DNA from 3 places in the Pseudoalteromonas sp. MB47 genome. Region 2 is predicted to be linked to each of the others. Evidence: predicted binding sites of a transcription regulator. Region 2 holds the regulator's gene; each other region holds the start of a gene.

Region 1 (10,169 bases), on a different contig from region 2:
GTGGCTCAACGACCACCTGCTCTTCTTCAGGTTCTTCATAGTTAAAAAAGCCTGATATACACAAAATAACGACAGAAAAAACAAGCCAGTAAAGAGCAGTATGTAACAATAAATGAGCTGAATAAAGTACTGTTAATACAATCGCAGCAACAACTGAGATAATGATTGCTAGCCAATTAGTTGTGCGAAATGCCTGCCACAAATGAAAACAAACACTTGCACTTAACAATAACACTAACCAAGGCATGCCAAGACTAAGAATTGCTAATCCAAGCACGCCATTGACGACTAAGCTCAGCCTTAAAATAGAATTTTGAGTAACACATAAGGCACAAATCATTGCCATAAGAACGCAACCAGCTAAAAACACTGGCACAACATCGCTACTTAAATTTGCAAGGCTCACGCTACTACTTGCTAAGCTGGCAATCAAAGACATGTAAAAATACTACGTAAAAAAGACTTATCTAATTAAGTCTACCCAAAATCCACAGATTTAACAGTTTATTTACGCCAAATTGGTAACTTAATTGTGCTGGGTGGGTTATTTGCCAATGGGCAATATCAGCACGTGCGCCTACCTTTAACACACCACGATCATCAAGTCCTAAAGCACCTGCAGCGTTTCGAGTTACCCCAGCCAATGCTTGCTCTGGTGTCATCCGAAAAATAGTGCATGCCATGTTCATCATCAAATGCAATGAACATAAAGGCGAAGTACCCGGGTTGAAGTCAGTTGAAATAGCAATTGGAACTTGGTACTGCTGCAGTAGTTCAATTGGCGGATACTTTGTTTCACGTAAGAAGTAAAATGCACCTGGTAATAAAACTGCTGCAGTACCCGCTTTGGCCATTGCCTGAATACCAGCTTCATCTAAGTGTTCAATATGATCCGCAGATAAGCCATTAAATTCAGCAACAAGCTCTGCACCATGTTGATTAGATAACTGCTCAGCGTGCAACTTGACTGGTAAGTTGTGTTTTTTAGCCGCTTCAAACACGCGGCGAGTTTGCTCATTACTAAAGCCAACGTTTTCACAAAAAGCATCAACTGCATCAGCTAAATCAGCTTCAACAACACGGTCAAGCATTTCACCGCAAACCAGATCAATGTACTCATCGCTACGGCCTTTATATTCAGGCGGTAATGCATGCGCACCTAAAAACGTGGTTTTAACATCAACTGGGTGATTTTCACCGAGTAAACGCGCCACTTCGAGAAGTTTAATTTCGTTTTCGCAATCAAGACCGTAGCCAGATTTAATCTCTACCGTCGTCACACCTTCTGCATATAATGCATTTAAGCGCTCTTTTGCACTGACAAATAAAGCTTCGTGATCGGCTTCTCGCGTTGCACGTACGGTACTTGCAATACCGCCACCGTTTGCAGCTATTTGCTCATAGCTTACACCTTGTAAACGCTGTTCAAATTCTTCTGCACGGCTACCAGCGAACACTAAGTGAGTGTGGCAATCAATTAACCCGGGGGTTAACCACTGCCCTTTTGCTGACAATGTTGGCGTAGCTAGCGCATCAAACTCTGGTAAATCGGCTTGCTCACCTAACCAAGCAATTTTGCCATCTTTAACAGCAATAGCTGCATTTTCAATAGCACCATAAGGTGCTTCGATGGCTGGGTCCATTGTGGCGATGTTGGCATCTGTGATCACTAAATCCCAGAAAGCTTGATCATTATTGGTTGTGTGCATTTTTCACCTACATTGATACTTGCGATAGGCCCATTACGAGACTAAGTTTAAATTTGCTTAAAGTTTATCAACTCACCTTGTATATACAAGATAATTATGTCACCTTCAAACATACTGTTTACTCACCACATATACACGCATAATGAGTGTTCCTAAATTTGCGCAAATAAAAGAGTTCATTCTGGAAAATATTCGTTCTGGAGCTTGGCAAGAAAATCACCGAGTGCCCTCTGAAAATGAGCTTACCAACCAGTTTAAAGTTAGTCGTATGACTGCAAGACGAGCACTCAGTGAATTAACCGATGCAGGTATATTAACCCGTAGCCAAGGCCTAGGTACTTTTGTGGCTAGCTTTAAGTCACAATCATCTTTATTAGAAATTAAAAATATTGCTGATGAGGTAAAAGCGCGAAGTAACCACTATAGTTGTACCATTTTAGTAATGGAGTCTATAAGCGCTATAGCACCAATTGCGATTGCTTTGGGTGTCGAGGTCGACAGCCATGTTTACAGAAGTGTGATTGTACACAATGAAAACGAGCAACCTCTGCAAGTTGAAGAACGCTTTGTGAACCCCGCTCTTGCTAAAGATTACTTACAGCAAGATTTCCATAGCCTAACGCCTCATGAATACTTATCGCAAAACGCCCCGCTCACCGAGGCACGCCATACAGTCGAAGCGATTATGCCCAACCAAGAAATGTGCGAATGGCTGAACCTTTATAACGAAGAGCCATGCTTACAAGTGATCCGCCGAACTTGGTCATCACAAGGTATTGTGAGCTTTGCCCGTTTAGTATCACCAGGCAGTAAATACCGATTAGGCGGCCACCTTACTTTTAAAAGATAACTAAATGGACATTTGATAACGAAAATTCAGTGACTCAATCGCTGAGCCATCAATAAGTCGCTCGCCTTTATCATGACTAGTAAAAATCGGTGGCTGGTTGCCCTGCTCAGCACATTTTTGCTGGTAGTAATCTGCTTTTGTAGGATGTGCCGGATTAACCACATTATAAATACTGCTCGCGTTTGACCAATTTTCAAGTACTGAAAAAATCGCCGCTATCACATCTTGCTGCTGAACCATGTTTACCACTTGCTGACTTGAGCTAGTCAGTTCTTTACCGGCAACAAACCTACCCGGATCGCGCCCAGGCCCTACAAGACCAGCCAAACGCAATACTTTACCACCAGCACTTAGCACTAACTGTTCAGCATCATATAGCTGTTGTTGACGTGCTGATTGGCAAATAATTTCTGTAGTTTCGTCATATTGACCATTGTTAGATGGATAAACTCCTGTCGAAGAACATAAAATAAAGCCTTTACAATTTAGTTGCTTAGCAAGTTCAAGCCCTGCTTGCAAAGTCGCTAAATAGTTACTTTCTGAGCTACGACTACGCGGTGGAATAGCGCAGACCCACCAAGCATTCTCAAGCGACAGCTCATGCTTGAGCACATCACCTTCAAGTATAAACTGGCGCTGAAAGTCATATTCGTGCTCGCCACCGCGATGTGTTCCCTGTACTTGCCATGCTAATTTATTTGCCTCAACACAAAGTGCATTTCCAAGCCAGCCGGCACCTAAAACAACCAGTTTATTATTTTCAGTACTCATTTACTCAACTGCCCCTTAGTATTTATTATTAACCTTCGCTTAACAGTGTAGCGATTTAGGTGCAAATATGATTAGATAGATAACTCTAACCTATAATAAAAACGCGTGCACTATGTTAAACAACCTCTCTTTACGTAAAAAAATACTTCTGCTCATTGGCGGGACGATAAGTGTGCTACTAATCATCGCGTCTAGCTTTTTTGTAAACCATATTGCTGATCTCTCACGTCATGCAATTCAACGCGAAGCCGACAGCTATTTGCAAAGTGAGCGACTGTCAATGCAGGCCTATTTTGCCAAATACGGCAAAGTTGTCGAAACCTTTGTAACAAACCCGCATTTAGTTAACTGGTTCGATAACTGGACTCAGCGCGATCAAAGCTTAGATAGTCAGCCTGGTTACAGCAGCGTTAATCAAGATTTTGTTCGTATTAGTGGTAACGATGATAACATTTTATCAGCCTTCTTTGCTTCTGCGACCACAGGTGAGTACTTCAAAGAAAACGAGCGTACCGCCACTTATAATGGCCAACCATATTACGCCTACAAACGTGGTTGGTGGCAAGATGCATTAAAAATTAATAAATTGTATGTTGGCCCTATTTCTGTTGATTTAACCACAGGTATCGCCTCTGCAGTTGTACAACAGCCAGTTTATAAACAAAACAAGCTTGTTGGTTTTGGTGGTGTTGATTTACAGCTTAATAATATCAACGACATGGTTGAAGCTATTCGATTTGATGGCCAAGGCTTTGGCTTTTTACTCGACAGCAACCAGAAAGTAGTGCACTTTTCAAAACGAACTGGACATAAACTATCTATCACAGACGAAGGACCTAATGGCAAAGAAGGCTTAGATGCCCTCGAAAAGCAATTTAACGACACCTCGGGCTTTAGCGAATTAAACCGCGCGATGAAAAGCCAAAAAGAGGGTAGCAGCTTTGTCACATTCAAAGGCGAGCAATATTACGTTGTATACAATCGCCTTGAATTAGAAAGCCCTTACCTTGATTGGTATGTGGGTATTTTAATTCCGACCAGTATGATTGATGAGCCAGTAAATGATGCGGTGATGACAACCACAACATCCGTGATCATCATTCTTGCGATTATTATTGCGATGATCTTCTGGGCCACGCAAATGATCACCAAGCCGCTGACTAAACTCACTTACATCATGCGTGATATCGCATCAGGTGATGGCGATCTAACACAAAAAATCGAGATAAAAAGTCAGGATGAAGTAGGACAGCTTGCTCATCACATGAATACTTTCATCGATAAATTACGTGCAATGATGCTGAATACTGCAGCACAAGCTGAGCAATTAAGCCAAGCCGCAGCCCAATTGAAAACCGTATCGCAAAAAACCAATGATGAAATTCAGCAAGAAAAGCAACAAGTTGATAGCGTAAGTGCGGCAGTAACCGAAATGGCCTCAACTGTTCTCGAAATTTCACGTAACGCGCAACATACCAATAATGCAGCTGAAGAAGTGCAAACCATTACCGCAGATGGCACTAAGCGCTCAACTCAAGCTCAGTCAGTCATGACCGCTCTTGCAAGTCACATTGGTGAAGCGTCTAAAGTCGTTGCGGGTCTTGAACAAGAAAGTGGCAATATCGGCGCGGTGGTTGATGTTATCAACTCAATCGCTGAGCAAACTAACTTACTGGCACTTAACGCAGCGATAGAAGCAGCCCGTGCAGGTGAGCAAGGCCGAGGTTTCGCAGTTGTTGCTGATGAGGTTCGTTCACTAGCAAGCAGAACGCAAGAGTCAACAGATGATATTCGCAATATGATCAGCCGTTTACAGCAAATTGCCCAACAAGCATCAACCATGATGCAGCAAGGTCAAGAGCGTGCTGAAGGCTCAGTTGAGCAAACACAAATTGTATTGCAAGCATTGCAAGATATCGCGCAATCTGTGACAAATGTACAAGATCAAAGTCATCAAATTGCGACTTCGACAGAGCAGCAAACTGTGGTTGCAGAAGATATTAACAATAGCTTGGCAGCGATTAATCACTTAGTGAATAGCACTGCAGATCATGCCCATGAATTGGCGGATGAAGCACGTGATTTGAATGAGTTAGCAGAGTCTCTCAATAAGACAGTAAATCAATTTAAGTTATAAAGATAAATTGCTGAAGTAGTTAAAAACCCGATGTCACCTGAAGATGACATCGGGTTTTTATCGTCAGCCTTCCCTGTTAATCGTGGCGCAACCGCTTTCGCGTGTTCCATAAATTCGTGCCACTGTTGCTTGTTCCATAAAGCAACTCCATTATTGGTCAATCCTTGTTTTGATTGCGTTTGTACTTGTTCCATATAGTCTCCTCCTTACGCTAGCTTCATCCGTTTGGGCTCCAAGCCTAAGCTTAATCCTTGCTGTCATCTCCATTCACCTTATCCATAAAGCGTTGCCATTGTGCGCTACTCCATAACGCTTTGTTACTTCCTTGTTGTCCTTTGTGCTTAGTTACATTATCCATACTGTAAACTCCTTGCGCTTTATCGTCCGTTACTCCTACAGCCCTTCCTTGCTGTGCTCCATTACCCATCCTTGTAGATTAATGCGGTGATTATCGCTTAGCGATGATATACACAGCATGAATCAAACCTGGAATATACCCTAATAGAGTTAAAAGAATATTAATCCAGAACTGCGCACCTAAACCTACCTGTAAAAATACGCCGAGAGGTGGAATTAAAACCGATAAAATAATACGTATTAAATCCATGACTCACTCCTTGAAAAAGATAAGCCCAGCAAAAGCTGGGCTATATAGGGCTTGCTATTATTCAGCAACAATCGTTAATTCATCGATTACTTTGCGAACATCTTCAGCGTTTTCAGCAATGCTTACCGCTAGTTGCTTTTCTGCATCAGACTCAACAGTACCTTTTAGTGTTACTACACCGTTGTCGGTATCAACATCGATATCTGTACCACCTACTTCTGAGTTAAATAAATAACGTGTGGTGATTACAGTACTGATTTTTGCATCGGTTAAGTCGCTTTCTGCAGAATCAGCTTTGTCTGATTTCATGTGCTTAGCTTTCATGTTTTTAACAACCGTTAGTTTGTTATCAACAGAGCTAACACCGTCTAGGCTAAGAACTAACTCTTCAGCAAGCTCTTTATCTAATTCGCTATCAACTTTACCTGTAAGTACAACCTTGCCATTCGTTACATCAGTGTTGATGTCAAAGTTGTTAAGGTTTGTGTTCATAAGAAGCACAGTTTCTGCCTTACCATCAATCCAAGCATCTTTACTTTCATTTTCCCAGCTGCTTGCCTGAGCTGACATGCTAGTTGCACCAATTACTAAAGCCGCAATCATAGATTTGTTAAAAGTGTTCATAATCTTTCTCCTTTTGATTAAAGACAGTTTAAGTAATGCGACTATGATGCCAACTATTTATTCTTTAAATTTCAGCAGGTTAAAAACCTATTCAGCGGTGATTTATATTCATTTCGGTAAAGATTTACAAGCTGCTCGGTAAGATGTTCACAATGTTGCAAAAATAACCATTTAGTTGCTGATTTTATTAATCTGTGGTTAATTTAACGAAATTGCTTATTCGTCTAAAAAGACAACCTCATGATTTATATAGAAATAAAATCTGGCCTAAGCTTTGCTTTGTAATTAATAACTAAAGAATCACCTTTAAAATCACAACAGGGAACTACCATGGCCGTTAAACTTGAAGACCGCCCAATCGATCAAGTAAGAGAAGAAGTCATTGATCAACTCATTTATAACTACAGTCATGCTGTTATTTCAGCCGAAGCATTTGAACGCCGCCTAGATCAGGCAATGGAAGCCACCAGCAACGAAGTACTGGTTGAGCTTGTTGCTGATTTAGATCTGAAAGCGGATATTGACTACAAATCGCAAAAGCATGCGCAATTTAAACCTCACTACAGCCACAGCATCGACAACGAAAGCCTGCAGCTACGCAGTATTCTGGGCTCAAATGAGCGCAGCGGCCAATGGGTAGTACCAAAAGAAATTCACATCACAAACTGCCTAGGCTCAATCGAACTCGACTTTAGCGAAGCGATTTTCCAACATCAGCATGTCACCATTTACGTTAACTGTATTTTAGGTAACGATGAAATCTACGTGCCAGAACATGTAAATGTGGTATCTAAATTATTTAGTGTGATTGGCAGCGTAGAAAACAAATCTGTCGCCTTAAACAAAGGCCAAGGCCCAACTATCACTATTGAAGGTAATGTATGGCTAGGCTCAGTCGAGATTTCAGTTAAACGTACCATGAAAGAAAAGTTCATCAGCTTCGCCAACAGCCTAAAAGCCAGTTGGAAAGAGATGAATAAGATGCAGTAAAGTTGTGAGGTGCGGTTATGCAATGTAAGTCGTCATTTATGGCGACAAGATATTACATACGTTTCATCAATGACGCGCTAAAGCACGACCTACAAGAATGCGCGCGAAATAAATTTCACGCCTACATCAAACGTGGGAACGGCTTTAGCCGTGAATAAAGTAAAGCTGTTCGGCGTTAAAGCGACCCTACACCGTAGGCGTCACGCTTGCTTGGCGCGTCTTGCATACAACGCCATTTCATCAATCAATGCCAGACCTACAAACAACGCAATTCGGCTCAAAACTGAAAGCTGAAAGCTGACAGCTCCTTCACAAGTCATTATTCCTTTCACTTGGAATATCACTAAAATACTCTACAAACTCAACTTCAAAACCTGCAGGGTCGATGAAATATACATTTTTGCGGTAAGGGTTTTCTGGGCCGTGTTTATCAATTTCATATCCGGCTGAAACCAGACGTTCAATTACCGCATTAATATCGTTTGTCACATAGGCAAAATGAGCAAGGCCTACTTGGTGGCCTGCTAAATCACGGTTTTCAGCTTCACCGTTATCGCTTAATGCAAGATATTGGTAATCATCACCAAAGTGCAGCCACTTGCGCGGTTTGCCCGACCATTTGCTATCGCCTTGGCTACGCACACGCCAGTGCGGGAATGCCGCTTTATAAAAGTGCAGCATGGCATCAACATTACTTACAACAAGGTTTACGTGTTCTAAATACATGGTAGTTTTCCTTTTTATTTTTAAACTGCCACCAAGATAAAACCTCAAGTTAAGTTTAGGTAAAGCACTTTTTTCAAATAAAAAAGCCCCACTAAAGTGAGGCTTTAAAAAATTGAGTAGTTATTTATGAATTAACTACCAGCAACCTGCATTTGTTCAATCAATACAGAGCCTGTTTGAATACCACCACGACGCTCGATGTCGCCACCTAAGCCCACAACGGCCTTAAACATATCTTTTAAGTTACCAGCAATCGTGATTTCACTTACTGGGTATTGGATTTCACCATTCTCAACCCAAAAACCTGCTGCACCACGTGAGTAATCACCAGTGACAGTGTTCACACCTTGGCCCATAAGTTCAGTTACTAATAAGCCTGTGCCCATGGTTTTTAATAGCGCTTTTAAATCGGCATGGGTTTGTTCAACTAGCCAGTTATGAATACCACCAGCATGACCCGTTGGTGCCATCGACAGTTTACGTGCCGCGTAGCTTGCTAATAGGTAAGTTTGCAGCTCACCGCCTTGAATAATTTCACGGTCTACAGTTTTTAAACCTTCAGCATCAAACGGTGAAGATGCTAAACCTTTTAATAAATGAGGGCGCTCAGAGATATTCACACAATCGCTAAATACTTTTGTACCTAAGCTATCAAGCAAGAAGCTCGACTTACGATAAAGCGCACCGCCACCAATCGCCGACACTAAATGGCCGAATAATGAGTTAGCAATATCTGCTCTAAAGATCACTGGCACTTTCATGGTACCGAGCTTTTGGCTGTTAAGCTTAGCCAAGGTTTCGGTTGCCGCTTCGAGGCCTACTTTTGCAGCGTCATTTAAATCATCTTTATGACGTGCGATGGTATAAGCTGAGTCGCGCTGCATTTGCTCGCCTTCTTTACCAATCACCATCGTACTAATGCTATGACGCGTACGTGGGTAACCTGCAATCATGCCATGGCTGTTACCATAAACACGTAAACCTTGGTGAGAAGAAAAACTCGCACCGTCTGAATTTACAATGCGCTCATCGGCATTTAGCGCAGCTTGTTCTGCTTGATGACAAAACTCAACACCTTGCTCTGGGCTAACTTCCCACGGGTGGTATAAATCTAAATCTTGCGGTGCAAATTCAAGTAACTCTTTATCAGCGATACCATTAAATGGGTCGTCAGAGGTGAACTTTGCAATATCAATGGCTTTTTCGACCACTGTACGTAATGTTTTTGGGTTTAAGTCAGCCGTTGAAGCAGACCCTTTGTTATTACCCACATAAACACTGATACCTAAGCCACCGTCTTGGTTAAACTCTATTGTTTCAACTTCGCCCATGCGCGTACTGACAGACAAACCTGACGTGCTCGACATCGCCGCTTCTGCTGCTGTTGCACCCAATTTTTTTGCATGCTCCAGTACTTCGCTTACTGCGTCTTTCACTTCAGAAATGTGTTGATAAATAGGATCTTTCATCTTGTGTGTCCTAGGTTCTGATATTTTTTATAGTGTAACGAATGCTAACACACTGCGAGACCTGCATCAGCTAATATTAATCATTAACTAAATGGCGTATAATAGCGAATAGTTAAGTTTACTGAATGAGCATCCTTATGGCGAAGAAGAAAAAGCCACTTATCGAAGAAGAAATTATTTACGTATCAAAAAGCGAATTAAAACGTGAAGCCATGCAATATCATGGTCTGGGTGCTGAAATTGCAAAAATGCCGAAAAAGCAACGCGATCGTTTACCGCTTAATCA
Region 2 (10,169 bases):
CGATGGAACCAGCGCATGAATATAGCCCGTATTTTACTGAGTATTGTTTTTGTCTGTTGCATGGTGTGGTTATGGTACCCGTACTTTAACCAGTCAACTGATACAATAACTAGTGAAGACGAGATCATCGCAACACCTGATTACACTGCCGTTGCTCTAAAGCAAACAGCTTATGACGAGCAAGGTAAAATTAGTCATAAAGTGGCAGCTGCAAAAATGGAGTTGTATCAACAATTAGGGTTTACCTTTTTTGAACAACCTATTTTTACTATTTATAGCGATCAGCAAGTTTGGCAAGTAAGAGCCAAAGAAGCTACTTTATACGAAAATGATCAGCTGATTTTTGAAGGGGATGTAGTTGCTAAAAACTTAACCCATAACGGTATGATCGAAGACATAAAAGCAGAAAATATTAATGTCGACATTGATAAAATGACGATGTTTTCAAAGCAACCTGTAACACTAACAGGACCGAATTTAAAAATTACCGGTAAAGGCTTAAAAGCCGATTTAAAAGCCGAAATTGTTGAGTTAACTAACCATACACGAACCATATACTATGACCAATAAACTGAAGAAATTACTCCTGATCCCAAGCTTATTGATTGCCTTTTCGGGCGCAGCTGCCGAGCAAACAGGCGCTCAAATTAGCATTAGCTCAGATCGCCAAGTCGGTAAACTAAAAGATGGCGTTGGCATATTCGAAGGTAACGTAGAGATCGTGCATGGTGATCGTCGCATTACAGCAGAGCGACTTGAGGCACATGGCGGTGACACCGAAGGTACAGTCGAATTAATTATCGCTACAGGCAAACCAGCTTACTTCGAAGAAAAGCAAGCTGATGGTACCGTGATGAGCGCCAGCGCCGAAGAAGTTCGTTATGATGTTGCGAAACGCTTCTTAACACTCAATGGCGAAGCTGAAGTCACTCAAGCGGGTCAAAAAGTAACGGCAAAAAGCATTACCTATGATATGGCTCAACAGCTGATCAGCGCAGAAAAAGACGAAAACTCAACAGATCGTGTACACACTATTTTAGTGCCTGTAGAAAATAAAAAAGACGATAAAGGCCAACCATGAGCACATTAAAAGCAGAGCTTTTAGCTAAAAGCTACAAAGGCCGCCAAGTGGTTAAAAATGTCGGTCTTGAAGTTGAAGCGGGCAGTATTGTTGGCTTGTTAGGGCCAAATGGTGCAGGTAAAACCACCACCTTCTATATGATTGTAGGCCTCGTACCAAGCGACAAAGGAAAAATAAGCATCGATGATAACGATATCACGCTTTTGCCAATGCACAGCCGTGCGCGCTTAGGTATTGGTTATCTACCACAAGAGTCGTCTATTTTTCGAAAATTAACAGTTTACCAAAACTTGATGGCCATATTAGAGACCCGCAAAGATCTTAACAAAACAACGCGCGAAGAGACTCTTAACAACTTATTAGATGAATTTAGCATTCAACATATTCGCGATAGCCAAGGTATGGCACTGTCAGGTGGTGAACGACGCCGCGTTGAAATTGCACGTGCATTAGCCGCTAATCCTAAATTTATCCTTTTAGATGAGCCTTTTGCTGGTGTTGATCCTATTTCGGTGTTAGATATAAAGAAAATTATTGAGCACCTAAAAAATCGTGGTATTGGTGTACTTATTACTGACCATAATGTTCGAGAAACCCTTGATGTTTGTGAAAAAGCCTACATTGTTTCTCATGGGGAGCTAATTGCATCAGGCACACCTGAGCACGTATTAGCTGACCAAACTGTACGTGATGTTTATCTAGGCGAGCAATTCAGGCTGTAACCATTACGCCACCGACTAGAGCATCTGCTAGACTTATACAATGACAATAAATCGATAACAGTGTCCTCACCGTTACCGATAACTTAAAAAGGATTGTTAGGGATACATGAGGCAATCATTACAGCTGCGCATGGGCCAGCAACTTACAATGACTCCACAACTGCAACAAGCCATTCGCTTGTTGCAGCTCAGTACATTGGATCTCCAGCAAGAAATTCAAGAAGCGCTTGATAGTAATCCTCTGCTTGAAGTGGAAGAAGCGGATTACAACGAAGAAAGCATCGGTAAGAATGAGCAAAAAGCGGAGTCTGACGATGTACAAGTCAGCGCGTCTGCCGACGAAGCACCTAGCGAATTCGAGCAAGAAAGCAGTGATGCTCTGAGTAAGGATACGGTTAGCGATGACTTAGCTATGGATGTTACGTGGGATGAGTACATGAGTGCCGCCCCATCAACATCGTCTGGGCCAATGCCTGAAGACGAGTCTATTTACCAAGGTGCTTCAACAGAAACACTGCAAGAATATTTAATGTGGCAACTACAGCTCACACCATTTAGTCCTACCGATGAAGCGATTGCCGTTGCCATCGTTGAAGCTATCGATGACTCAGGTATTTTAACGGTTAGCTGCGAAGATATTGTCGAAAGCTTTAATCAAAATAATGATGAAGAAGAAATCGAACTCGATGAAGTTGAAGCTGTCTTAAAAAGAATACAGTTATTCGATCCAGTTGGTATCGGCGCGCGAAGTTTACAAGAGTGCCTGTGTATACAACTTCGTCAATTCGATGCCAATACGCCATATTTAGCTGAAACTAAAATGGTTTTATCTGAGCATATCGAATTATTAGCAAGTCGCGACTATCGCACTTTAATGAAAAAGACTAAGCTTAAAGAAAACGAGCTTAAAGAAGTGATGACGCTCATTCACAGCTTAAATCCTAAGCCTGCGGATAGCATAGTACGCGAAGAATCTGAGTACGTCATACCCGATGTATCAGTGAAAAAAGTGAAAGGCCGCTGGGTAGTCGAGTTAAACCCAGATTGTATGCCAAAAATTAGAGTGAATAGCCAATATGCAGCGATGTCTCGCTCTGTTAAATCAAGTAGCGACAGCCAATTTATTCGTTCTCACTTACAAGAAGCAAAGTGGTTTATTAAGAGCTTAGAAAGCCGTAACGATACTTTACTAAAAGTGACCAACTGTATCGTGCAACAACAGCAAGCTTTCTTTGAACATGGCCCAGAGGCAATGAAGCCAATGGTGCTAAACGATGTCGCTGAAATGGTCGAAATGCATGAATCGACGATTTCTCGGGTTACAACACAAAAATATATGCATACCCCAAGGGGAATTTTTGAGTTGAAATATTTCTTCTCAAGCCATGTCAGCACCGAAAATGGTGGTGAGTGTTCTTCTACAGCAATTCGCGCTTTAATCAAGAAGTTAGTTGCTGCAGAAAACTCGGTTAAACCATTGAGTGATAGCAAAATTGCAGATATATTGGCTGAGCAAGGAATTAAAGTAGCTAGACGTACAATTGCAAAATATCGTGAGTCTCTAGCAATACCTCCGTCTAATCAGCGTAAAAGTCTGATTTAGACGTTTTACATAGAAGGAAAATGCTTATGCAACTAAATTTAACTGGTCGTCACGTAGAAGTCACTGATTCATTAAGAGACTATGTAAACACTAAGTTCGCAAAACTAGAAAGGCATTTTGATCATATTAATAATGTTCATGTCATTTTAGATGTAGAAAAATTAAGCCAAAAAGCAGAAGCAACTTTACATGTAAACGGAGGCGAGTTGTTCGCTTCTACAGAACATCAAGATATGTACGCAGCAATTGACTCATTGATCGATAAACTTGATCGCCAAGTCATTAAGCATAAAGAGAAATTAGCTCGACATTAAATTATGAAACTTAGTTCACTTACTAATCAGGACTGCAGCAAAGCTGCGGTCCTTTTTAATAGCAAAAAAAGAATTCTTGAGTATATTAGCGAGTTAGCTCACCAGCAGTTTCCTCATTTATCTCAACAAGATATCCTAGATGCTTTTCTGAACAGGGAAAAGTTAGGTAGTACAGGTATCGGCCGAGGAATAGCTATTCCCCACGGTCGAATGAGTGGTGCTGATGAACCTCATGCATTTATTATTGTCAGTGAATCTCCCATCAATTTTGATGCGATAGACAATCGTCCCGTTGATATTTTTGTCGCACTCATCGTACCAGATGGCGATTGCCAGTTGCACTTGAAGACCTTGTCAACAATTGCTGATAGACTTAAAGATAAAGATTTTTGTAAACAGTTGCGAAGTGCTACAAGCGATCAGCAACTATTTCAAGTAATTGCATCAGAGGCATAAATGGAATTAATAATTATCAGCGGTCGCTCAGGCTCGGGCAAATCGGTCGCTTTACGAGTTCTTGAAGACTTAGGCTACTATTGTGTTGATAATATTCCTGTCAACCTACTGCCTTCGCTCGTGCGAAGTGTTTCTGATAATTATGACAAAATTGCCGTCAGTATCGACGTACGTAACTTACCGAAAGAGCAGCAAGAGTTTAATGATATTCTTGAGTACCTGCCAGGTTTTGCAAACCCAACACTATTCTACCTAGATAGTGATGATCAAACCCTAATTAAGCGCTTTTCTGAAACTCGCCGTTTGCATCCATTATCGATTGATTCTTTACCGCTTGATCTTGCCATTAAACAAGAAAAAATCCTGCTTGATGTGCTGATCACCCGCGCTGACTTTATGATTGATACCACTGATTTGAGTGTTCATCAGTTAGCAGAATCAATTCGTGAAAAGATTTTAGGTAAGAAAGATAAAAAACTGATTATTACGTTTATGTCGTTTGGTTTTAAGCATGGTATTCCAAAAGAAGCTGACTACGTTTTTGATGCACGCTTTTTACCGAACCCACACTGGGAGCCTGATTTGAAGCCACTAACCGGTCTCGATCAGCCTGTCAGGGATTATTTAGCTAGCCACAGCATAGTGCAAAAGTTCACTTGGCAGATTCAAACCTTTGTACAGACTTGGTTGCCACATCTAGAGCGCAATAACCGCAGTTACCTAACCATTGCAATTGGTTGTACAGGAGGCCAACACCGTTCTGTTTACTTAGCGCAAACAATTGGTGAAAGCTTTTCTAAAACTCATGCTAATGTAAAAATTCGCCACCGCGAACAAGATATCTAACTAGGCACCAACAATGCACGCTGAAGATACCTTTTTAATTCAAAACAAACTTGGCTTACATGCTCGCGCTGCGACTGTTTTAGCGCAACTAGCACTGCAATTTGATGCCAAAATTACACTTTTTCAAGATGAGAAAGAAGCTGAAGGCGACAGCGTGTTAGCGTTAATGCTCCTTGAAAGTAGTCAAGGAAAAGAGGTTCGTGTTGTATGCGAAGGTCCTGACGCTGACGCTGCATTAACGGCAATCGGCGAATTAATTGCGCAACGCTTTCACGAGCAAGAATAGCATTTGCTAAGACTTCAAGGTTTACGGTAAACTTACTTCGGATATTTAAAATTCCCTTTAAATATCCTACTTTTATATCGCTCGCTTTTCTAAATTACAAAACTCTTAATAAATTTATCGCAGTGCGACGATATCTCTGCAAATACACTACAAAGCAACTATGCTGTATTTGCATAGCCTATTTAAACTTTTTTCAGTTGTAAGGACGCCAATGCCAGAAGCCTTTGAACAAGATTACCCACTACAACAACTCAAACAAGTGACCAAGTCACTCAATAGTGGTCAATTTGTTCAAGTGCGCGGCATGTTAGCCAAAACGGCACCTTGTGATACAGCCCTTTTACTTGAGTCTTCTCCCCATAAAATTCGTCGTATGCTTTGGCAGCTGGTTGACCCAGATGTCCGTGGTGATGTTCTAGAGGAACTCTCTGAAGATGTACGTCTTGGCATTATTGCCCAGATGGAGCCTGAGCACATTGCTGCTGCTACAGAAGATATGGACGACGATGACTTAGGTGAGGTTTTACGTAGTCTTCCTGATACCGTATATCAAGACGTTGTTAGCGCGATGGACTCGCAAGATAGAGAAAGGGCAACTCAAGCGCTTTCTTATCAAGAGCGCTCAGCCGGAGCCCTGATGAACAGCGATACGGTAACCATTCGTCCAGATGTTACCCTAGATGTAGTTTTACGCTATTTACGCTTACGAGGTGAGTTACCAGAGGGTACCGATGATTTATATGTAGTTGATAAACATAACTGCTTTTTAGGGGCGCTTTCGTTAACCACGCTACTGACAAGTCCTTCTGATAAAGTTGTTCGTGATTTAATGGATGAAGACTGTGAGTCAATCCTAATCTCTATGGATGAAAGTGATGTAGCGCAACTGTTCGAGCGTCACAACTGGATTTCAGCCCCTGTTGTAGATGATAACGCTCACTTGCTTGGTCGTATTACCATCGATGATATCGTTGACGTAATCCGTGAAGATGCTGAACACAGCATGCTAAGCCTTGCTGGTCTTGACGACGAAGAAGATACCTTTGCGCCAGTACTCAAAAGCTCGCAGCGTCGCTCTATTTGGCTTGGGGTTAACTTATTAACCGCATTGCTAGCAGCAATTGTGGCAAGCTTTTTCGAAAACACCTTAGCAATCTTACCTATTTTAGCGGTACTCAATGGTATCGTTCCTTCAATGGGTGGCGTTGCAGGTAGCCAAACCTTAACCCTGGTTATTCGTGGTATAGCGGTTGGCCATATCAACCAAACCAACCAACGCTTCTTATTACTCAAAGAGCTGGCGATTGGCGCACTGAATGGTATTATTTGGTCGATATTAATTGCTGGAGTGGTTGCCCTATGGCAATGGGACTTTAAGCTCGGCGCAGTGCTGGCCTTTGCAATGTTTATGAACCTTGTTGCCGCAGGTATTGCAGGTGCAAGCATTCCATTAATTCTTAAGAAAATGAAAATTGACCCTGCCCTCGCCGGCAGTGTGGTACTGACAACAGTGACGGACATTGTCGGTATCTTTGCCTTTTTAGGCACCGCAACCTGGCTATTAATCTGATACCAATTCACAATAATACTTAATTAAGCGAATTGGTATAACTAAAAACGGCCCTTTAAGAGCCGTATTTATATCTTTTACTTTGCACGCTGCTTATTTTTACCTACTCTAGGTTTAGTATTGGCCTTTTTAAACTGGCTAAAACCGGTATGACGAGTCAGTGCTGCACGGCCTTTACCGCCCTTACCTTTAGCAGTTTTCTCGTTTCGACCTTCTTCAGGTACCAAACAATTCGGCCCTTTACCAATTAAATTCGCTTTGCCCATTTTTCTTAGTGCTTCACGGATCATCGGCCAACCAGCAGGATCGTGGTATCGTAAAATCGCTTTGTGTAAGCGACGCTGGCGTGCGCCTTTTGGAACAGGCACTTGCTCAGTATTATTCTTAATATTGCGCAGCGAGTTCATCTCAGTGTGATAAATTGTGGTTGCATTGGCCATCGGCGATGGATAAAAGTTTTGTACTTGATCAAGCTTAAAGTCATGAGCCTTTAACCATAACGCCATATTCACCATGTCTTCGTCTTTCGTTCCTGGGTGAGCAGAAATAAAATACGGGATCAAATACTGCTTTTTACCCGCTTCTTTTGAGTATTTATCAAATAGCTCTTTAAACTTATCGTAAGCACCCATGCCCGGCTTCATCATCTTAGACAATGGACCATCTTCAGTGTGCTCAGGGGCAATTTTTAAGTACCCGCCTACGTGATGGGTAACCAACTCTTTTACGTAGCGAGGGTCTTCTACGGCTAAGTCATAACGTACGCCAGACGCGATCAAGATTTTCTTCACACCTTTTACATCTCGAGCTTTTTTATAAAGCTCAATCGTTGGGGTGTGATCCGTGTCCATGTGCTTACAAATATCAGGATAAACACATGATAAACGACGACACGTGCTCTCTGCCTTTTTGCTCTTACAGCGCAACTTATACATATTCGCGGTCGGTCCACCTAAGTCAGAAATAACCCCAGTGAAGCCCGGTACTCTGTCACGAATTTGCTCAATTTCATCAATAATTGATTGCTCAGAACGGCTCTGAATAATACGTCCTTCATGTTCTGTTATTGAACAGAAAGAACAACCACCAAAGCAGCCTCGCATGATGTTCACCGAGGTTTTAATCATTTCATAAGCTGGGATTTTTTCATCGCCGTAGCTTGGGTGCGGAATACGCTGATATGGCAAACCAAATACGCCATCCATTTCTTCAGTTTCAAGCGGAAATGCAGGCGGATTTACCCAAATAGAGCGGTCGCCATGGCGTTGAAATAACGCACGCGCACAACCTGGGTTTGTTTCTTGGTGCAAAATACGCGAGGCGTGAGCATAAAGCGGTTTATTCACACTTACTTGCTCATACGCAGGCAGCTTAACGTAGGTCTTTTCCCATGGCTTAGGGCGAGCAGGCTGGATAGTGATTGGCTTAGCCTCCTCGGCACTTAAATCAATACCTGCTTTTTTAAATTCAGATTTACTACAACCCACATCATCTGCGCCATACGGGTTTGGAATTGGGTCAATCTTACCGATTTTATCTATTGCAGTTGAGTCACTACCACGCCAACCCGGTAATGGTTCTTTACGAATAACCGCAGTACCACGAATATCTTGAATTGTCTCAACCGACTCACCCGCAGCAATACGGTGGGCAACTTCAACAAGTGGACGCTCAGCGTTACCGTATATTAAAATGTCAGCTTTAGCATCAAACAATACACTACGGCGTACTTTTTCTTGCCAATAATCATAATGAGCAATACGGCGTAAACTCGCCTCAATACCACCAATGATCAACGGCACATCTTTATAAGCTTCGCGACAGCGTTGGCTGTATACAACTACCGCACGGTCAGGACGTTTACCGCCTATGTTACCCGGCGTATAAGCGTCATCATGACGCATACGCTTTTCAGCAGTATAACGGTTGATCATCGAGTCCATATTACCCGCTGTAACACCAAAGAATAAGTTAGGCTTTCCTAACGCCATAAAGGCATCTTTTGAGTTCCAGTCAGGCTGCGCAATAATACCCACACGAAAACCCTGTGACTCAAGCATACGCCCTATCACAGCCATACCGAAACTTGGGTGATCTACATACGCATCACCACTGACAATGATCACGTCACAGCTATCCCAGCCTAACGCGTCCATTTCTGCACGAGTGGTTGGTAAAAATGGCGCCGTGCCATAGCATTCAGCCCAATACTTAGGGTAAGAAAACAGGCCTCGCTCGGCTTTTAATGCGCTCATAAAGTGTACTCTGCTAACAAAAGGGGCGAATTATACCCCAGTCTTATAGATTATTATAGAAAACAAAACGCCCTTCACATGGGAGGGCGCTGTTTAATTTGTATGCACTGACTGGAACTGGCTATTGCTTAGCTTGCAGGTAAGTAATTAACTCTTTTTCTGGCATAGGTTTAGCGTACATGAAGCCTTGCACTTCATCACAGCCAAGCTGAGCTAAATAATCTGCTTGCGCTTGTGTTTCAACCCCTTCTGCAATGGTTTTTAAGCCTAACCTTGCGCCAAGAGAAATAATTAACGCAGCAATCGCCTGACAATCTTGACCAGGTAAATCTTTGATAAAGTCGCGATCAATTTTTAGTCTGTCTAATGGTAGTTTTTGCAAATAGCTTAACGACGAGAAGCCAGTACCAAAGTCATCAATTGCAATCTCAATACCAAACTCTTTAAGTTCTTTTAATGTGGTGATCACATTAGCTAGCTCATCCATAACCACGCTTTCGGTCACTTCGAGTTCAATAAACTGCGGTTTTACATCGTATTTAATAAGCGTGTCTTTTACTTGTTGAGCATAGCCTTTAACTTTAAACTGCGGTACTGAAACATTTACGGCAATACTGATTGCAAAGCCCATTGCTTCAAGGCGCTTTTGCTGCATACATGCTTGCTCTAGCACCCATTGCCCTATATCAACAATTAAACCAGCATCTTCAGCCATCGGAACGAAAATCGCTGGTGAAATATACTGACCATTACCTGATGGCCAACGCAGTAGCGCTTCACAACCTATGATTTCTAGAGTATTTAAATCAAGTTGCGGCTGAAACCAAACCTCTAATTTACGTTGTTCGAAGTCTTGACGAAGCTGTCTAATGATCCCTAAACGCCAAGCCATTTTCTCTTCCATGTCTGGGGTATAAGTCACCACCGTTTCAGCAGATTGTTTTTTAGCTTGGTTTAAAGCAATGTAACCTAGTTTTAAAGTCTCGATCCCTGCTTGCTGAAAGTCACCTTGATAACATAAGCCAATGTTAAAGTT
Region 3 (10,169 bases), on a different contig from region 2:
AGACTTTACAACGAGTAAATAACGCTTTAACAAGCTTGCCAGATGAACAGCGCGCTATTGTATCCCTCGTAGCAGTGCAAGGTATGGCTTACAAAGATGTTGCACACACCCTCGAGATACCTGTTGGCACCGTGATGAGTAAATTGTCACGAGCCAGAGCTGCACTTTATCAATTAATTAAGCCTGATTTCACTAAGGAAAACGCATGAAGATTGATGACCAAACACTCAGTGCTTTTTTAGACAATGAATTACCAGCAAACGAAATGGACGCAATACGTAATGCAATTGCTGAAGATGAGCAACTCGCTTTACGCCTAGCTGAACTATCTGAAGTTGACATGCTAGTTAAACAACACGCAGCACAGATTGATGCAATGCCCTTGTCTGATGAACTTGCACAAACAATCGAGCAACATAATAAAGAGAATGTCGTTTCGCTATCCAAATGGCAGCAAATTAAACTAGCTGGTCGCAAACAAATGGCCGTTGCAGCAAGTATTGCGGTGCTTTTTACAGTCGCTATTGCTAGCTTTGTTCAACAACAAGGTTTGGAACAACCCATTGCCAACGCATTAGATCAACAACTGAGTGGCGACAACACACTATTAGATACAAACAGAAGCCTAACTGCACAGCTTAGCTTTGTTAATACTAATGGCGATTTTTGCCGCCAATACACGCTGTATTCTAAAACTACCCAGCAAACACATATTGCTTGTAAACAACAAGGAATTTGGCAGCTTCATTCATCGAGCGAGCAACGCGCAATTTCAAGCCAAAGCTATCGCTTAGCAAGTAAAACACCTGCGCTTGATAGTTACATCGACGAGCACATTCAAGGCCAACCGTTAGATCGTAACGCCGAACAACAAGCACTAACTAACCATTGGCAATAAGCGAGACAATCATGAAACACGTATTATTAGCTTATATTGCCATTGTATTAATTGGCTGCACCAGCAGCCAACATTCGACCGATAAAAGTATACCTGGCCTAACAACTAAGCAGCTTGCGGATAATCAATATATCCTTAGATACGAGACTCGTCACGGTTCAAAGCGCTCAGCGCTTGAGCAAAGTATGCTGCAAGCCGCCAACATTACGATAGACAACGGTTATGACTGGTTTCTCGTTGCCGAGCAGGCAGTTGATGTTGAACGCGCCAAGCCCACTAACAAACCACGTTTTGAGCAAAGAGCACACTGCGGTTTATTAACCTGCACAAGTCAAACTTCGCCAGCACTGCATGAGTCAACGTTATTAGAGCGCACAATCGTCATACAATTAACAATCATTTTAGGAAAAGGCATAAAACCAAGTGAAAAAGCGCATGATGCTTATACGCTAATTGAACAAGCTAATAATTCATAAAATTAATATTTAAAGGTAAAAATTATCCTCATTACATCTTTTTACCTACTGCTGAACTGCATAAGTAATTACACCGTTAATCACTAATACTTTGATCTCACTTAAGTGAAATTAACTAGATAAGCGCTAAACTTACCGCAACTTGATTAATTGTAAGGATGTAGCCATGACACACCTAGTTAGTGATTTAATGACGCCAGACCCATTTGCTATTAGCGCGCAAAATACCCTGCATGATGCTCATAATCTAATGAAAGAGAAAAATGTTCGTCATATCCCCGTGATCAATGAGCACGGTGGTTTGGTTGGCATGTTAACGCAAAAAATCATGATTGCTCAGGTAATGAATATCATGGCTAATTACAATGCCAGCGCCCTCGAACGCAAGGAAAAGCAAACTAAAGTGGTTGATATTATGGCTACCGATTTTACCAGTATCTCGCCAGAGCAACCGCTACACGAAGTTGCTAAGTTTTTTGTTGAAAACCGTCATGGCTGCATGCCTGTGGTTGATAAAGATAACAACCTAGTGGGCATTCTAACCTCATCTGATTTTGTTCGTTTAGCGGCGGCTTTACTTTCTTAAATCGTAACTTTGTATCTGCACACTGAATTTTTTACAGAAGGTGTGCAGAGTTTTCATACTTCTTCTTAGCTAGTATCACCCTCACTCAAGACTTAAATAAAATTAATCTTTTAAATTCAGATTCTTATAATTTAAAAATTATTAGGCACAACGCTTGCTTCTATGTAATTACACATGCTTTTTAGATTAAAAGCGAAAGGAAATTTACAGATAATCTCGGAGGAGTAATGAGTAATTCATCATCAAAAATCGCAGAATTTACAGCACCGGGTGTTAAAGACCAAGCTGCAGCGGACACGATTGCTATTCTAGACCAACGCATGGTCGCTTTAATCGATTTACACCTCACTTTAAAGCACATTCATTGGAATGTTGTTGGTCCTAATTTTATTGGTGTACACGAAATGTTAGACCCACAAGTAAGCGCAGTGCAAGAGATGACTGACACGATTGCAGAGCGTATTGCAACCATGGGCGGCGTACCTGTTGGCACACCTCAATCAATTGTAGAACGCCGTACTTGGCAAGATTATTCAATTGGTAAAGGCTTAGTTACTGACCACCTAACAGCGCTTGATAAAGTGTATAACGGTGTTAATAAAGACCACCGTGCAGCTATCGATAAGCTTGGTGAGCTAGACCCAGTTTCTGAAGATATGATCACTGGCCAACTGGCTGATTTAGAACAATTCCAATGGTTTGTTCGTGCACATATCGAATCGTCTACCGGCGAATTGAAAGGTTAAACCCCATTTAAAGGTTAAACCCCCTAGGTCTATCCGAAGACCCCTTGCCCAGCATTTGCTGGGCTTTTTTATGCTTTGTTACAACCAACCTTTATGTTTAAAGAACAAGTAAGGTGCAAAGCCAGACAGCAACATAATGCCAATTGCAAACGGGTAACCCCATGCCCATTGCAGTTCAGGCATACTGTTAAAATTCATCCCATAAATACTGGCGACAACGGTTGGAGGTAAAAACACCACTGAGGCGATAGAGAAGGTTTTGATAATTTGGTTTTGTTCGATGTTAATAAAACCCTGAGTCGAGTCCATTAAGAAATTCACCTTATCAAACAAAAATGTACAGTGAGACATAAGGGTATCAATATCGAGTACAATTTCACGTAGTGATTCGCGGTCTTCTGTCGGCGCTCCTAGGTGGCGCAGTAAAAACGAAATATTCCGGCGCGTATCCATCAAACATAAACGCACCTTACCGTTATTATCTTCAAGGCGAGAAATTCGGCTAACGGCTTCTTCTAAGTCAGAGTCATCCTCTTCAAGTACATAGGCACTGAGTTTTTCTAACTGATGATGCATGTCTTCAAGCATATCAGCGTGGTTTTCGACTTTTTGGTCAAATAAAGTCACCAAAAGTTGCTTTGGATTATCACACGCCACTTGCCCTTTCCGAGCACGTAGTCGTAATAGACGAAAATCGGCTAGTTCATCATCGCGGATTGTCAGCAAACAGTTGTCTTGTAACAAACAAGCTACGGTTACCGTATTAAAGCGCCCTTCGTTTGGTGACATGAAAAGCGCATGCACATGCAAGCCTTCATGGTCGATAAAGCAACGGGAAGAGGCCTCGATTTCTTCAACATCATCAGCGCCGGGTAAGGTGATATTAAGGGTGCTTGCCAGCGCTTGTCGTTCTTCTTCAGTCGGATTTATAGTATCAATCCAATGGGCATTCTTAATAGCGGTTGCAAGAGGCATATCAGCAGCTGGCTCTGTTTCTGTGATCACACCTTGGTCTATAGAAAAAAATCGTAACATGCGCCCTACTTAAAAAATAAAATTATTTAAAGAATTTAGATGTTTCAAAGACAAACAATATATCAGTGTTTTTATGGAGCAAGCCATTAAAATAGCTTGGCAAATGCAAGCTGGTTTCGCCCAGATGATTTAGCACTATACAGTGCATTATCAGCTCTTTTCATTAACGATATTAAGTTTTCTTCATGAGGACGGTCCCAATCAGCTACCCCTAAACTAACTGTAATCTTTAGCGGTTGCTCAGCGTAATTAATTGTCATCTTTGCGACAGATTTACGGAGCAATTCTAGCTTCTGTTTTGCCTCTACCACTCGCGTGTTTACCAAAATTAGAGCAAACTCTTCGCCCCCTAAACGACCTAGTAAATCCTCTTGCCTTAAAGTTTTCTTGACTAGGTTTGCAAAACTTACCAATACCTCATCTCCAGCAGCATGACCGTATGTATCATTAATTTTTTTGAAGTGATCTAAGTCTAAATAAGCAAATACAACTGGTTGATTATTACTTTGACACATTTGCAATAGTTCATTCCCTTGAGCTAGAAACTCTCGACGAGATAGCAATCCTGTTAAATGATCATACATTGCTAGTTTTCGATGTGTTTCCTCTAATTTTTGAACTTTAATCATCAAACCACTAATAGACCATGAAACGATTGGTGCAGTAACTGCAGGAGCAATTGTCGCTATAATAAAAATGATAGGCATCATTTCTGTCCCTGTAGCAAGAAGAATCAAGAAAGTAATCAGTAAAGAAATTGCAATACTAATTACAGTAATAAAAAGCATCCTAAGCCAACGGCTTTTTTCTCTTTCTCGATAATCCATTAAAGTTCGTTCTGTTTCATAAAAACGCCTCATGCAAGCCTCCCGCCCTCAAAGTAATAGATGATCGAGTATAATCTAAATTTAATCCAACAAGACTAGCACAAAGAGTTGAACTACGAAGTTACACCCTTAAACACATATTGATTGTGATAACTATTTTCATTTGCATTTAATTAATTATAATAGGGCTACTATCATTCAAGTGAGTGCAAATATGAAATACTTAAGCGTCATGTTATTACTGCTTTCAAGCTCAGTCTTCGCTGAGCAACGAATAGTGAGTGCCGGAGGAACATTAACAGAAATTATATTCGCGTTAGGTCAGCAGCAAGAGCTAGTAGGTGTTGATCAATCGAGTATGTATCCAAAAGCGGCCACAGAGTTACCTCAGGTTGGGTATTACCGCGATCTTGCTGCGGAAGGTGTACTTTCTTTACGCCCAACGGCACTTTTTGCACTTGAAGGAACTGGCAGACCTGAAGTATTGAAACAAATCAGTTCGACTGGTGTAACGTTAAAAACCTACCCTAAGCCAGACTCTATCAGTGAGCTAAATAGCTTAATTACTAATTTAGGTAATGAATTAGGTGCGCAAGAGCAAGCACGTGCTTTAAATCAAAAAATCCAAAATAGCTTACCTGAAAAATCTTCGCTTACTGGTAAAAAAGCACTTTTTCTATTATCGGCCAATGATAGAGGCTTAGTTGCTGCCGGTACTGATACCGTGCCGCAAATGTTGTTTGAATATACTGGAATTAAAAACTTAGCGCAGACTCACTCAGGCTTTAAACCATTAAATAGAGAGATCCTTGCCGTAGAGCAACCCGATTTTATTATTGCACCTGCTCATGTCGTTTACTCATTAGGTGGTAAAGATGCATTTTGTAAGCTGCCCGCTTTATCTTTATTAAAAGCAGCACAAAACTGTAAGTTACTGGTTATGGATAGTTTATTATCATTGGGGTTAACACCAAGAATAGCGATTGCCATTGAGCAAGTTAGTGAATATCGCAATAAGCTATGAACGGTTCAATTACTTTACCAATAGAGCTAAGAACAAGGCTTTTTCCTAATAAATGGATAGTCCTTTGCGTTCTGAGTATTGCCGCCTTATCTTTACTAAGTATTGGTTTTGGCCCCGCCGGCTGGGACTGGCGTTTAGCTATTGCTTGGCTTGCGCCAGAGCACTTTACACAGTTTGACCCGTTACAAATTAATGTTGTTACGCAAATTCGTTTACCACGTTTTATGTTAGCAGTAATGATTGGTTTAGTGCTGGCTCAAACTGGCACGGCAACTCAAGCCCTGTGCCGTAATCCACTTGCCGACCCATCTATTATTGGTATTAGTTCAGGCGCTGCAGTTATTGCAGTGGCATTTATCGCACTGGGTGCGAAATTTGATTTTCAAGCCGATAAATATTTACCTTATGCCGCATTTTTAGGTGCATTGGCTGTCACGCTTTTTGTTTACCTTATCGCTAAACAGGCCGGTCAAGTTAATGTGACGACCTTGATTTTGGTCGGTGTAGCAGTAAACGCTCTTGCCTTTGCATTAATAGGGTTATTAAGTTTTTATGCTGATGACAGTGCGCTGAGGTTAATAAACTATTGGACTATGGGCTCACTTGGCGGTGCTACGTGGACTAATTTAAATCAAGCATTACCACTGTTACTTATCAGTGCAATTGGCCTGTGGTATTTAAAAGAACCTATGAATTGTTTGCTGCTAGGTGAATCACAAGCTCAGTATTTAGGAATAAACACGCAGACTCTTAAATTTCAAATCATTATTTTAGTTGCATTAGGTGTGGGAGCAAGTGTCGCAATGACAGGCTTAATCGGGTTTGTTGGTTTGGTTGTTCCGCATATTGCAAGGCTTATGGTGGGTCCCCATTTACGGGTTATGATGCCTTTGTGTATGTTGCTTGGCATTATCGTTTTATTACTCTCTGATTGGCTCGCACGCACATTAGTCATGCCAGCAGAACTTCCTATTGGGATAATCACCGCCCTACTTGGTGCGCCTTTGTTTATCTACCTTATTTTAAAAAGTAAGCAAGGAGGCGCAATTGCTTAGTTTTAATAACTTAAGTGTTAATTACGGCGAAAAAGCCATCTTGCAAGATTTAACTGGTGAGATTAAAGCAGGTCAATGTGTGGGCTTAATTGGTGAAAATGGAGCTGGAAAATCGACCTTGCTCCACACTCTAGCCGGAAGTCATCCTTATCAAGGTGAAATACTGCTCCACAACCACCCCTTAGCAAAATTTAGCCAAGCTAAACTGGCCCATCAACGTGCCGTTGTTATGCAGTCTCAGCAGCTAGGTTTTGCATTCACAGTGCAAGAGCTTGTTGCAATGGGGCGCTACCCTTACAAAGAAACAACGCAGCACTGTGCTAAAAAAGTAGCTCAATACATTGATTTTATGGAGCTGGGACACTTGAGAGATCGTCGTGCCACGGCTTTATCGGGCGGCGAGTTACAACGAGTGAGTATGGCACGTTGTTTAGCGCAACTCGATGCATTTAGTGATGATGCTCAGCCGAAGCTCATGTTATTAGATGAGCCAACTTCAGCGCTCGATATGCGCCACCAGCATGCTTTATTGGGTTGTGTTAACAAGTTTGTTGAGCAAGGCAATGCCGCCATTATTGCAATCCACGACTTAAATTTAGCAAGTCTTTATACCAGCGACATTATTATGTTGCATCAAAAACACATTTTGGCGTCTGGCAGAACATCAGATGTCCTCACTGAACATAATTTAAAACACATTTACGCCATGCCTTTGTATGTTAAGTCACATCCACTGCATGACGCCCCAATGATTTATTCTCAACGTCAGGAGTTTTCATGAGAACACAAGCCGTCAACGACGCCAAGCAATTGGTATACAAAAAAAATAGCGGAGTAATGTCTACCCTTTCATATAATTTACGCGGCTATCCATTTGGCTCTGTAACTCCTTACATGTGTGATGAGCAAGGAAAACTGTATTTTTTTATCAGCGATATTGCTCAACACACTAAAAACCTAGTTCACGACAAGCGCATGAGTCTAACAATATTTGATGCAGCGCAAACAGGCGATCAAAACGAACATGGTCGAGTAACCATCGTGGGTGATGGCTCATTAGTTCCAGCAGAACATGCTGAAGTATTACTCAACAAATATATTGCTTTATACCCAGAAGCTGACTCTTATCGTAGCGCTCATGACTTTAACTTATGGCAATTAGACCCTGTTCGCATTCGCTATATAGGCGGCTTTGGCAAGATTTTTTGGATTGAAAAAGATGAATGGCTTACATCAGAAAAAGCATGGGATGACAACCAAGAGCTGCATATGATCAATCATATGAACGAAGACCACAAAGATGCAATGTCCTTAATTCTAAACCATCACTACCACGTTGACGACACAGCACCCGTTATGAATGGTTTGCTACCGCAAGGCTGCTACATCAGAAGCCATAATAAGAACTACTACATCCCTTTTAATGAGGTATGTGATAACCCTCAAGCAGTACGAAAAGCACTTGTTCAACTAACTAAAGATGCACGTGCCACTGTATAAATATGTTCATTTAAGGAGAATACCATGAAGAAAATTTTAGGCTCTATTTTGTTTATTCTTGCAGCTTCAGCAAATGCTAATGAATGTGAACTAACAATTGAATCAAACGATATGATGCAGTTTTCAACTAAGTCATTAACTGCCCCAAAAAGCTGTAAAGAAGTGACGGTAACACTAAAACATACTGGCAAATTACCAAAAAATGCCATGGGCCATAACTGGGTGCTTTCTAAACAAGCAGATATTCCAGATATCGCCAGCGATGGCATGGGCGCAGGGCTTGACAAAAATTACCTAAAAGAAGGTGATAGTCGTGTACTTGCTGCAACTAAAATTATAGGGGGTGGCGAACAAACCAGCGTAACCTTCGCAAGCAACCTTTTAAAAGAGGGCGAAAATTATGCATTTTTCTGCTCATACCCTGGTCACTACGCAATTATGCAAGGGACGTTTACCTTAATTTAAACCTTATATTTTCACCAATAGATAGCCAGCTAGTTTGCTGGCTTTCTTGACTTAAGTTAATCGCTATTCACCCCAATAGCAGGTTTTAATATTGCCGATAGAATACCCAATAAAAATATACCACCAATTGTTAACTGATGTGTTTTGTAACATTTATCTCGTTTCCTTTTGATTTTAAATCACCTAATCTGGGCACATATCTGCAAGGAGAGAACAATGAAAGACTTACAAAAATTAGTGGGTAATTTAAATAAATCAGGCGCGCTGAATGGCTTTTTGGGTGGTGTTGCCGGCGGTGGGCTAACGAGCTTGATGGGCGGAAAAAGTAAAAAGAGCAGTAAAAAAGCCGTTAAATACGGAGCATTGGCTGCTGTAGGTGGTCTTGCCTGGAAAGCCTATAAACAATATTCAGAGCAAAAATCAGCCCCAGTTCAGCAAACTAGTTCACGTGGTTTTGATTTTACTCCCGCCACGCTGCCTGAGCAGTCATTCACTGATGCAATCGACGATAATCACAGTGATGGGCAATTATTACTCATGCGCGCTATGATTGCAGCTGCCTATGCTGATGGCCACATTGATGAAACCGAAAGACAAAAAATCTTCGCACAAGTAGAAACAATGCAATTGTCAGTGCAAGAAAAAGCCATGCTGTTTGATGAGCTAAGAAAACCAATGCAACTATCAGAGTTAGTTGCCGCTGTGCCAAACGCACAAATGGGTATTGAAGTATATGCAGCCAGTGCCAGTGCAATTGATTTGAACCAAACAGTTTCTAAACACTACTTAGACACATTGGCCAATCAGTTATGCATTCCTAGCGAACTGGTAATGAGTATTCATAGAGAACTTAACACTATTAGCTAAACCATTAACATTATTAGTTATTAGATACAAAAGAACGCCAGCAAAAATTAAACTTAGTTCTGTTTATATGGATATTTTGCAAGTGACGTACAGCAGCGTCATCGCACAAAATAAAATATCAAAATACAATCAAAAAAAATGGCCACAATTAACATGTGGCCATTGAAACGCTAAAATACTATAGAGCTTATTGCAGCCACTAATTCATTTTATTGTATTAGTGCTATTTCTTTGAATATCACGAATCCCTTGCTTACCTTCTTTTTCCAAAGCAGCAATTTGTTCAGGTGTACGACACACGCGAGTAGCAATATTGCTGCCAGTCGGTTTTTCCATTTTACAAATTAAGCCATCGTTACTTGCTTGTTCTTTACCTGAGTTTGCGCATCCAGATAAAACTAAACCAACCAAGGCCAACATTAAAAACCTCATAAACAAACTTCCTTTTAAAACTAACTAAAACTAATAGATAATCATGAAAACGAGCCGCCACTATAGCAATTCATTATCAACAAGAAAAACGCTAATGTGCTTTTTTAGTCCCATAACGGATCATATCTTTACCGTTTTCATAAACATCATTACTTACGTAACGACCCAGTAGCAGCTTATGACTATCATCAAGCACCGCAACAAATGGGCGACCATCACTATTGTTTGTAGCAAGTGCAACTCCGGCTACGTTTTCAA

The links. Region 2 encodes sigma-54, which starts transcription at its own class of promoters, with help from an activator protein. Its sites were predicted from a motif close to GTTGGCACGNNNNTNGNNT; they were not measured.
Region 1: a site for sigma-54 is predicted at 6,734-6,752, ahead of IMPJCBKJ_RS16200 (BON domain-containing protein). Genes of this name have one in related genera too.
Region 3: a site for sigma-54 is predicted at 2,102-2,120, ahead of dps (DNA starvation/stationary phase protection protein Dps). Genes of this name have one in related genera too.

Annotation. Positions count from the first base shown of each region.
Region 1 is NZ_VFBD01000028.1:18,612-28,780, reverse strand. It holds gene IMPJCBKJ_RS16235 (GGDEF domain-containing phosphodiesterase) at 1-346, opposite strand, end outside; gene hutI (imidazolonepropionase) at 468-1,709, opposite strand; gene hutC (histidine utilization repressor) at 1,852-2,559, shown strand; gene IMPJCBKJ_RS16220 (NADP-binding protein) at 2,560-3,330, opposite strand; gene IMPJCBKJ_RS16215 (methyl-accepting chemotaxis protein) at 3,443-5,467, shown strand; gene IMPJCBKJ_RS16210 (hypothetical protein) at 5,452-5,661, opposite strand; gene IMPJCBKJ_RS16205 (YqaE/Pmp3 family membrane protein) at 5,916-6,074, opposite strand; gene IMPJCBKJ_RS16200 (BON domain-containing protein) at 6,132-6,698, opposite strand; gene IMPJCBKJ_RS16195 (LiaF domain-containing protein) at 7,029-7,688, shown strand; gene IMPJCBKJ_RS16190 (VOC family protein) at 7,998-8,414, opposite strand; gene pmbA (metalloprotease PmbA) at 8,546-9,883, opposite strand; gene yjgA (ribosome biogenesis factor YjgA) at 10,021-10,169, shown strand, end outside.
Region 2 is NZ_VFBD01000011.1:98,943-109,111, forward strand. It holds gene kdsC (3-deoxy-manno-octulosonate-8-phosphatase KdsC) at 1-19, shown strand, start outside; gene lptC (LPS export ABC transporter periplasmic protein LptC) at 16-570, shown strand; gene lptA (lipopolysaccharide transport periplasmic protein LptA) at 560-1,081, shown strand; gene lptB (LPS export ABC transporter ATP-binding protein) at 1,078-1,803, shown strand; gene IMPJCBKJ_RS07290 (RNA polymerase factor sigma-54) at 1,910-3,406, shown strand; gene hpf (ribosome hibernation promoting factor) at 3,433-3,720, shown strand; gene ptsN (PTS IIA-like nitrogen regulatory protein PtsN) at 3,724-4,176, shown strand; gene rapZ (RNase adapter RapZ) at 4,177-5,022, shown strand; gene IMPJCBKJ_RS07310 (HPr family phosphocarrier protein) at 5,036-5,308, shown strand; gene mgtE (magnesium transporter) at 5,520-6,878, shown strand; gene IMPJCBKJ_RS07320 (YgiQ family radical SAM protein) at 6,956-9,133, opposite strand; gene IMPJCBKJ_RS07325 (EAL domain-containing protein) at 9,255-10,169, opposite strand, start outside.
Region 3 is NZ_VFBD01000008.1:343,809-353,977, forward strand. It holds gene IMPJCBKJ_RS05570 (RNA polymerase sigma factor) at 1-209, shown strand, start outside; gene IMPJCBKJ_RS05575 (hypothetical protein) at 206-898, shown strand; gene IMPJCBKJ_RS05580 (hypothetical protein) at 910-1,374, shown strand; gene IMPJCBKJ_RS05585 (CBS domain-containing protein) at 1,541-1,960, shown strand; gene dps (DNA starvation/stationary phase protection protein Dps) at 2,188-2,706, shown strand; gene corA (magnesium/cobalt transporter CorA) at 2,785-3,741, opposite strand; gene IMPJCBKJ_RS05600 (GGDEF domain-containing protein) at 3,828-4,601, opposite strand; gene IMPJCBKJ_RS05605 (ABC transporter substrate-binding protein) at 4,783-5,592, shown strand; gene IMPJCBKJ_RS05610 (iron ABC transporter permease) at 5,589-6,647, shown strand; gene IMPJCBKJ_RS05615 (heme ABC transporter ATP-binding protein) at 6,640-7,428, shown strand; gene IMPJCBKJ_RS05620 (DUF2470 domain-containing protein) at 7,425-8,147, shown strand; gene azu (azurin) at 8,172-8,612, shown strand; gene IMPJCBKJ_RS05630 (tellurite resistance TerB family protein) at 8,829-9,479, shown strand; gene IMPJCBKJ_RS05635 (hypothetical protein) at 9,684-9,911, opposite strand; gene IMPJCBKJ_RS05640 (hypothetical protein) at 10,003-10,169, opposite strand, start outside.